Regions from separate parts of the Rhizobium sp. PAMB 3174 genome, predicted to be linked through region 2. Evidence: predicted binding sites of a transcription regulator. Region 2 holds the regulator's gene; the other holds the start of a gene.
What was found. Region 2 encodes HrcA, which represses chaperone genes, less so after heat shock. Its sites were predicted from a motif close to GTTAGCACTCNCNNNNNGNGAGTGCTAAC; they were not measured.
Positions count from the first base shown of each region.

Region 1: a site for HrcA is predicted at 1,741-1,769, ahead of groES (co-chaperone GroES). Genes of this name have one in related genera too.

Region 1 covers NZ_CM128608.1:2,778,300-2,782,509, forward strand. The annotation lists gene ACU5AY_RS13370 (bifunctional riboflavin kinase/FAD synthetase) at 1-598, opposite strand, end outside; gene ACU5AY_RS13375 (TIGR01459 family HAD-type hydrolase) at 604-1,452, opposite strand; gene groES (co-chaperone GroES) at 1,826-2,122, shown strand; gene groL (chaperonin GroEL) at 2,189-3,829, shown strand.
Region 2 covers NZ_CM128608.1:3,160,672-3,164,881, reverse strand. The annotation lists gene ACU5AY_RS15195 (VOC family protein) at 1-55, opposite strand, end outside; gene rph (ribonuclease PH) at 74-796, opposite strand; gene hrcA (heat-inducible transcriptional repressor HrcA) at 971-2,059, shown strand; gene grpE (nucleotide exchange factor GrpE) at 2,171-2,818, shown strand; gene ptsN (PTS IIA-like nitrogen regulatory protein PtsN) at 2,916-3,380, opposite strand; gene hpf (ribosome hibernation-promoting factor, HPF/YfiA family) at 3,466-4,041, opposite strand; gene ACU5AY_RS15165 (hypothetical protein) at 4,110-4,210, opposite strand, start outside.

The sequences.
Region 1 (4,210 bases), 380 kb from region 2:
TGATGACCTCGGCTTCGACCGTATAGCGATAGCCGAGCAGCCCCGCGACCTCGGCGACCTCGCCTTCGGCCAGCAACGCGCGGATGCGGCTTGATGAAATCACCGCAGCGTTCTCGTCGCGGAAGGCATCCATCAGCGAAACGCCGAAACCATAGGCCTCGCCGGCGGCCATCAGAAACGCCGGTCCACCCTCGCGCCCCTTGCCGAAGTGGAAGTCGAAGCCGGTAACAACGTGGGATACCTGCAGCCAGTCCATCAGGATCGACTGGATGAATTCATCGGCCGAGCGGCCGGAGAAATCGAGATCGAAGGGATATTCGATGACCGCCTTGAAGCCAAGCGCTTCCAGGAGCCGCGCCTTCATCGGCGCCGGCGACAGGCGAAATACCGGCTGGTCGGGCCGGAAGACCGTGCGCGGATGCGGCTCGAAGCTCAAGACCAGCGCCGGCACGCCGCGGCTCTCGGCGATCTCGAGGGCCCGGTTGAGAACCGATTGATGGCCGCGGTGAACACCGTCAAAATTGCCGATCGCCACCACGCCGCCTTTCAGGCTGTCGGGCAGCAGCTCCTTTTTCTCGTTGCGGTGAAAGACGGTCATCGCGTTCAGGCCAGCCTCGGCATCCACCATTTGGGCGCAGCCCCTTCCCGTTCGAGATAGGCGTCCAGCGCCGCCTCGTCGATCCTGCCGTCGACGGAGTATTCACGGACGTGGATACCACCGCTGATATAAAGAAGGTCGAGGCCGTAGTTGATCGCACCGCGCACATCCGTCGGCATGCCGTCGCCGATCGCCATCACGCGCGACAGGTCGAAATCGCCGCGTGCTTCGCGAGCCTCGACAATCGCCGCCTCATAGATCGGCCGGTGCGGCTTGCCGGCGATGCGCGTCTCGCCGCCAAGTTCGGCATAGAGCGCCGCCACGGCGCCGGCGCAGGGGATAATCTTGTGGCCGCGCTCGACGACCAGATCCGGGTTCGCACAGATCATCGGCACGCCGCGGGCGAGAAAACGCATCAGCATGTCGCGATAGTCTTCCGGCGTTTCGGTCTCGTCGTCGTAGAAGCCGGTGCAGACCACACAGGTGGCGTCGGCCTCGCCGACAACCTCGACGCCCAGTCCATCCAAGAGCGGCAGGTCACGTTCGGGGCCGAGCAGGAAGACTTTCTTCGGGCCTTCGGCAATCAGGTGACGGGTGACGTCGCCCGATGTCACGATGCGGTCATAGGCATCGTCCGGAACGCCGATCATGCGCAGCTGGCTGACAACGCCCGGAAACGGCCGCGGCGAATTGGTAATGAGGACCACGGTCGCCCCCTTGGCCCGTGCCTTCGCCAGCGCTTCGGCGGCCAGCGGGAACGCGCTGATGCCGTCATGAAGCACGCCCCACACATCGCAGAGGATCACGTCATAGCTGCCGGAAACATCCGTCAGGGTCGAAATGCGGTCTGCCATGCGAGGTCCTTTGTCAGTCTGAGCCACGGCTGACATTGCAAAGCATGCGCCGATTGGCAAGGGACTTTGGTGCGGGAGGAGAAAAAATGCGCCGGGTCGCAACCGCGCTCGGGGTGACCGAATGCCACATCAAAGGGTCGGTGCCGAATGCCCATGTGTCTGCGGGAGACAGTGCGTTCGGCGGCAGGCCCAACGCCTTGAAAGCCTGCCGTTAACCGCGATGGATTTTTTGAAAATTTGAAAGCGGCCGTTCTTGACTCCAAGTCGGCCAACTCCTATCTCTCCGCCGCTAGCACTCGCACGATATGAGTGCTAACACCAATCCATACGGGCCTCGCGGCCCGTGAATGTCATTTGATCGAGGGATTAGACAATGGCAAGCACCAATTTCCGTCCGCTGCACGACCGCGTTGTAGTCAAGCGCGTCGAGTCTGAAGAAAAGACCAAGGGCGGTATCATCATTCCGGACACCGCCAAGGAAAAGCCGGCTGAAGGCGAAGTCATCGCCGTCGGCCCGGGCGCCCGTGACGATAGCGGCAAGCAGGTTGCACTCGACGTCAAGGTCGGCGACCGCGTTCTGTTCGGCAAGTGGTCGGGCACCGAAGTCAAGCTCGATGGCGTCGACCTTCTGATCATGAAGGAAGCCGACATCATGGGCGTTATCGGCTGATCCGAGCCAACCCTATCCATCTCAACTGAAATTCACCAAAGGGCTTAAAGCCCGGGAGTTTTGAACATGGCTGCTAAAGAAATCAAGTTTGGCCGCACCGCGCGCGAAAAGATGCTGCACGGCGTCGACGTCCTCGCAGACGCAGTGAAGGTAACCCTCGGCCCGAAGGGTCGTAACGTCATCATCGACAAGTCCTTCGGCGCTCCGCGCATCACCAAGGACGGTGTATCGGTCGCCAAGGAAATCGAACTGGAAGACAAGTTCGAGAACATGGGCGCCCAGATGGTCCGCGAAGTTGCTTCGAAGACCAACGACATCGCCGGTGACGGCACCACGACCGCGACCGTTCTGGCCCAGGCCATCGTTCGCGAAGGCAACAAGGCCGTTGCCGCCGGCATGAACCCGATGGACCTGAAGCGCGGTATCGACCTCGCCGTTGCAGAAGTCGTCAAGGACCTCGCCGCCAAGGCCAAGAAGATCTCCACCTCCGAAGAAGTTGCTCAGGTCGGCACGATCTCGGCTAACGGCGATACGCAGGTCGGCAAGGACATTGCCGAAGCCATGCAGAAGGTCGGCAACGAAGGCGTCATCACCGTCGAAGAAGCCAAGACCGCCGAAACCGAACTCGAAGTCGTCGAAGGCATGCAGTTCGACCGCGGCTACCTGTCGCCCTACTTCGTGACCAACCCGGAAAAGATGGTCGCTGACCTGGAAGACGCCTACGTCCTCCTGCACGAGAAGAAGCTTTCGAACCTCCAGGCCATGCTGCCGGTGCTCGAAGCCGTCGTCCAGACCGGCAAGCCGCTCGTCATCATCGCTGAAGACGTCGAAGGCGAAGCTCTTGCGACCCTCGTCGTCAACAAGCTGCGTGGCGGCCTGAAGATTGCTGCCGTCAAGGCTCCGGGCTTCGGCGACCGCCGCAAGGCCATGCTCGAAGACATCGCCATCCTGACCGGCGGTACCGTGATCTCCGAAGATCTCGGCATCAAGCTCGAGACTGTCACCCTCGACATGCTCGGCCGCGCCAAGAAGGTCTCGATCACCAAGGAAAACACCACGATCGTCGACGGTGCCGGCCAGAAGTCGGACATCGAAGGCCGTGTTGCCCAGATCAAGGCCCAGATCGAAGAAACCACCTCTGACTACGACCGCGAAAAGCTGCAGGAACGTCTTGCCAAGCTCGCCGGCGGCGTTGCCGTGATCCGCGTCGGCGGCTCCACGGAAATCGAAGTCAAGGAGCGCAAGGACCGCATCGACGACGCGCTGAACGCAACGCGCGCAGCCGTCCAGGAAGGCATCGTCCCCGGCGGCGGTACCGCTCTCCTGCGCTCTTCCACGAAGATCACCGTCAAGGGTGTAAACGACGACCAGGAAGCCGGCATCAACATCGTTCGCCGCGCCCTCCAGTCGCTGGTTCGCCAGATCGCCACCAACGCTGGTGACGAAGCTTCGATCGTTGTTGGCAAGATCCTCGACAAGAACGAAGAAAACTACGGCTACAACGCCCAGACGTCCGAATATGGCGACATGATCGCCATGGGTATCGTCGATCCGGTCAAGGTTGTCCGTACGGCTCTGCAGAACGCAGCTTCGGTTGCCTCGCTGCTGATCACGACGGAAGCCATGATCGCCGAACTTCCGAAGAAGGAAGCTGCCGGCGGCATGCCTGACATGGGCGGCATGGGCGGTATGGGCGGCATGATGTAATAGGGCCTCGCCCTGTTACCATCCATGCGGCTTGAGCCCCGCCGGGAGACTGGCGACGATTGCAAGACATCGTCGCCACATCCGGAAAGAGGCAGAAGGCATTGACGGAAAGGCGGCCCTCAGGCCGCCTTTTCTCGTTCCACCCAAAAACCTTCCGGATCGGGCACCAGAATTCCGAAGAATAATAAGCGAGCCCATATAATTGACGATAGTCAATTTTACTATTGCCAATGCCATTCAACCGGAAAGTCGAGCACACATATTCCCTTATGCTTGGCGCAAACACGCCTGATCAAATCTTTTCTACAGATAAACAAAATTCCAATTTTAACTCAAATCAAACGCAATTAATGCGAGCATCACCACAATTAAACACCTGCT
Region 2 (4,210 bases):
CGAGATCGCGGGCGTAGAGCGCTGTTTCCAGTATGGCGGCAATCGCGTTCGTCATGATCTCCGGACGCAGACCTCAGGCCGCGCCGACCGCCTGCTTCTGCAGCGATACGAGATCGGCAATGCCGGTCTTGGCGAGACCCATCAGGGTGAGGAATTCCTCGTCCGAGAACGGCTTGCCTTCCGCCGTGCCCTGGATTTCGACGATGCCGCCCTTGCCGGTCATGACGAAGTTGGCGTCGGTTTCGGCAGCCGAGTCTTCGAGATAATCGAGGTCGATGACCGGCTGGTTGGCGAAGATGCCGCAGGAAATGGCGGCGACATGATCGATCAGCACGCGATCGGTCTTGATCATGCTGCGCGCTTCCATCCACTTCAGGCAGTCGTAAAGGGCGATCCAGCCGCCGGTGATCGAGGCGGTGCGGGTGCCGCCGTCAGCCTGGATGACGTCGCAGTCGACGGTGATCTGGCGTTCGCCGAGCGCTTCGAGATCAATGACGGCGCGCAGGGAGCGGCCGATCAGGCGCTGGATTTCCTGCGTGCGGCCGCCCTGCTTGCCGGCGGTCGCCTCGCGGCGCATGCGTTCGCCGGTCGAGCGCGGCAGCATGCCGTATTCGGCCGTCACCCAGCCCTTGCCGGAATTGCGCATCCAGCCCGGTACCTTTTCCTCCAGGCTGGCGGTGCACAGAACATGCGTGTCGCCGAATTTCACCAGGCAGGAGCCTTCCGCATGCTTGGTGAAATTGCGCTCGAAGCTGACGGCGCGCATTTGATCTGTTTTTCTGCCGGATGGACGCATAAGGTATCTCCTTGTTCTTTGGTCAGCCTTCTACGGCTCACCCGGCCTTTTTGCAAAGAAAAAGCGAGGATCATGCCCGACTTCCATGGTCGCAGGCGAAATTCCGGTTTGAGTTGGAAAAGGGAACGACTATATTTCAGACAGAGTTGAACTGTGATGGATATCGCGCATCAGATGGGTTTTCCTGGCAAGCCGGACAAGGACGCTGTCACCGCACTGGACGACCGTTCGAAAGAGATTTTCCGGCGCATCGTGGAGAGTTATCTGGAGAGCGGCGAGCCCTTGGGCTCGCGCAATCTCTCGCGCCTCCTGCCGATGTCGCTGTCACCAGCCTCCGTGCGCAACGTGATGAGCGATCTCGAGGAGCTGGGTCTCGTCTATTCTCCGCATATCAGCGCCGGCCGGCTGCCGACGCAGCTTGGCCTGCGCTTCTTCGTCGACGCCTTCATGCAGATCGGCGACCTGTCGGAGGATGACCGCGCCTCGATCGATCGCCACATGCGCTCGGGCCATGCCGACCAGTCGGTCGAAACCCTCCTCAACGATGCCAGCCAGATGCTGTCTGGCATGTCGCGCGGCGCCGGCCTGGTGATCACCTCGAAGGCCGATCCGGTCTTGAAGCATGTCGAGTTCATAAGGCTCGAGCCGACCAAGGCGCTCGCCGTGCTGGTCGGCGAACAGGGGCAGGTGGAAAACCGCATCATCGACCTGCCGTCCGGCATCACCACCTCGCAGCTGACCGAGGCGGCCAATTTCATGAACGCCCACATGACCGGCAGGACGCTGGCCGAACTGCGCCGGCAGCTGGAGGCCTTGAAGGACGAGGTACGCCGCGAGCTCGACACGCTGTCGCAGGACCTCGTCAGTCGCGGTCTGGCGGTCTGGTCCGGATCGGGCGAGGAGGGCAAGCCTTCCCAGCTCGTGGTGCGCGGCCGCGCCAACCTGCTCGAAGGCGTGGGCGGCGTCGAGGACATCGACCGGCTGCGCATGCTGTTTGATGATCTGGAGAAGAAGGACAGCCTGATCGAGATCATGAGTCTCGCTGAAACCGGGTCGGGCGTGCGCATCTTCATCGGCTCGGAGAACAAGCTTTTCTCGCTCTCCGGCTCCTCGCTGATCGTCGCGCCCTTCCGCGATGCCGACGAGCGGATCGTCGGGGCGGTGGGCGTCATCGGCCCGACACGGCTCAATTACGCCCGCGTCGTACCCATGGTCGACTACACCGCGCAGCTGATGGCGCGGCTCGCCCGCTCGGGGCGCTAGACAATCCCGAAAACGACGGATTTCCGGCCGGCGATCGCACGCAAGCCTTGATTTTTCGGCCGTGAACCTCGATATCGGGCACGACATGAAATGACCTATCCGGAGATCGTCATGACCGATGAAATGAAGAAGAACGGCCCTGACACCGCCGCAGAGGCCCAAGCCGAAACCGAAGCTCCGAAGGAGCAGGATGCAGCCGGCGCCGCCGAAGCGGAAGCGCGGGCGCCCGACCCGATCGAACAGTTGCAGGCCGAAAACCTCGACCTTCGCGACCGCATGCTGCGCCTCGCTGCCGAGATGGAAAACCTGCGCCGCCGCACCGAGCGCGACGTCAAGGACGCCCGCTCCTATTCGGTCGCAGGTTTCGCCCGCGACATGCTCGCCGTATCCGACAACCTGCGCCGCGCGCTCGACGCCGTTCCGGCCGAGGTTCTGGAAAACGCCGATGCAGGCCTGAAGGCGCTCGTCGAAGGCGTCGACATGACCGAGCGTTCGATGCTCTCGGCGCTTGAGCGTCACGGCGTCAAGAAGATCGAATGCGAAGGCGAGAAGTTCGACCCGAACTTCCACCAGGCGATGTTCGAGGTTCCCAATCCGAACGTGCCGAACAACACCGTCATGCAGGTCGTCCAGGCCGGCTACACGATCGGCGAGCGCGTGCTGCGCCCGGCCATGGTCGGCGTTGCCAAGGGCGGCCCGAAGGCTGAAACCGTAGCGGCCGAACCGGGCACCGAGGCCGTCAACGAGAAGGACGCGTAAGGGCACATCCTTCCGCAACGTTCCAGAAACTCGACACAAGAAAGCCGCCGGACGCGTTTCACGTCCGGCGGCTTTTCATTGGTGCCTGCGAAAACGATCAGGCGGCGTTCGAGGCTTCTTCCTCGTTGAGGAAGGTGTAGATCGCCGAGGCGCTGTCGGTGGCGCGCAGCTTGGCGACGAGATCCTGGTCGCGCAGGATGCGGGCGATGCGCGATAACGCCTTCAGGTGGTCCGCACCGGCGCCTTCGGGCGCCAGGAGCAGGAACACCAGATCGACCGGCTGGTCGTCGAGCGCCTCGAAATCGACCGGTGTCTCCAGGCGTGCGAACACGCCGACGATCGACTTGATGCTGGTGAGCTTGCCGTGCGGGATGGCGATGCCATGTCCGACGCCGGTCGAGCCCAGTCGCTCGCGCTGCAGGATGACGTCAAAGATCTCCCGCTCGGGAATGCCGGTTATCTTGGAGGCCTTGGAAGCCAGTTCCTGGAGCAACTGCTTTTTCGAATGAGCCCTCATCGAGGGGATGACCGCATCTGTCTGCAGAAGGTCTGCCAATGCCATTTAATGTTCCTTCGTGCCGCATGAAGGGAGGAGAGCCCGGCGGGTGCCAGTTAACGGGTTCTTTGCCTGCCGGGCTATCTTGATTTCAACTCTTGATGGTGGCTGCGTCAATCCAGCCGATATTGCCGTCCTGACGACGGTAGACGATATTCAGGTCTTCCTTGCCCGGACTGCGGAAAATGAAGACCGGTTCGTCGGTCATGTCGAGCGCCATGACGGCGGTCGCCACCGTCATGGTTCTGATCTGCTTGCTGCTCTCGGCAACGATCGTCGGCGCGAAATCTTCCGGAAGCTCTTCGTGTTCTTCCGGAACCGCGTCCATCACCGTGTAGGAGATTTCCGCAGAGCCGTTCTGGTTGTTGCCGGCGTGATGATCCTTGAGTTTCCGCTTGTAGCGACGAAGCCGCTTCTCGATCCGTTCCGCGGCCGCGTCGAACGCAGCCTCCGGGCTGTTGGCCTGACCTGCCGCGTGCAGAACCACGCCGCTGTCGAGATGAAGCCTGCAATCCGCCGCAAAGCGGGAGGACGACTTCTCGACCGTCACCTGTCCTGAAAAGCCGCCGTCAAAGTACTTCTCGATCGCCTCCCCGATCTGACCTGTAATCCGTTGACGGAAAGAATCGCCAATTTCCATATGTTTACCGGATACACGCACACTCATGGATTTTTCCTTCTTATGCTGATTTGCGGGTATCAGTTTACGCCAACCGGCGGTCTCATCCAAGCGTTTCAAGCGAACAGGTCATTGATCGATGCCGTATCGACGATGACCAGCCATTCGAATTCGAGGAGTTTTGCGGGTCTCGTCGAGACGATCGCATCAATCGTGC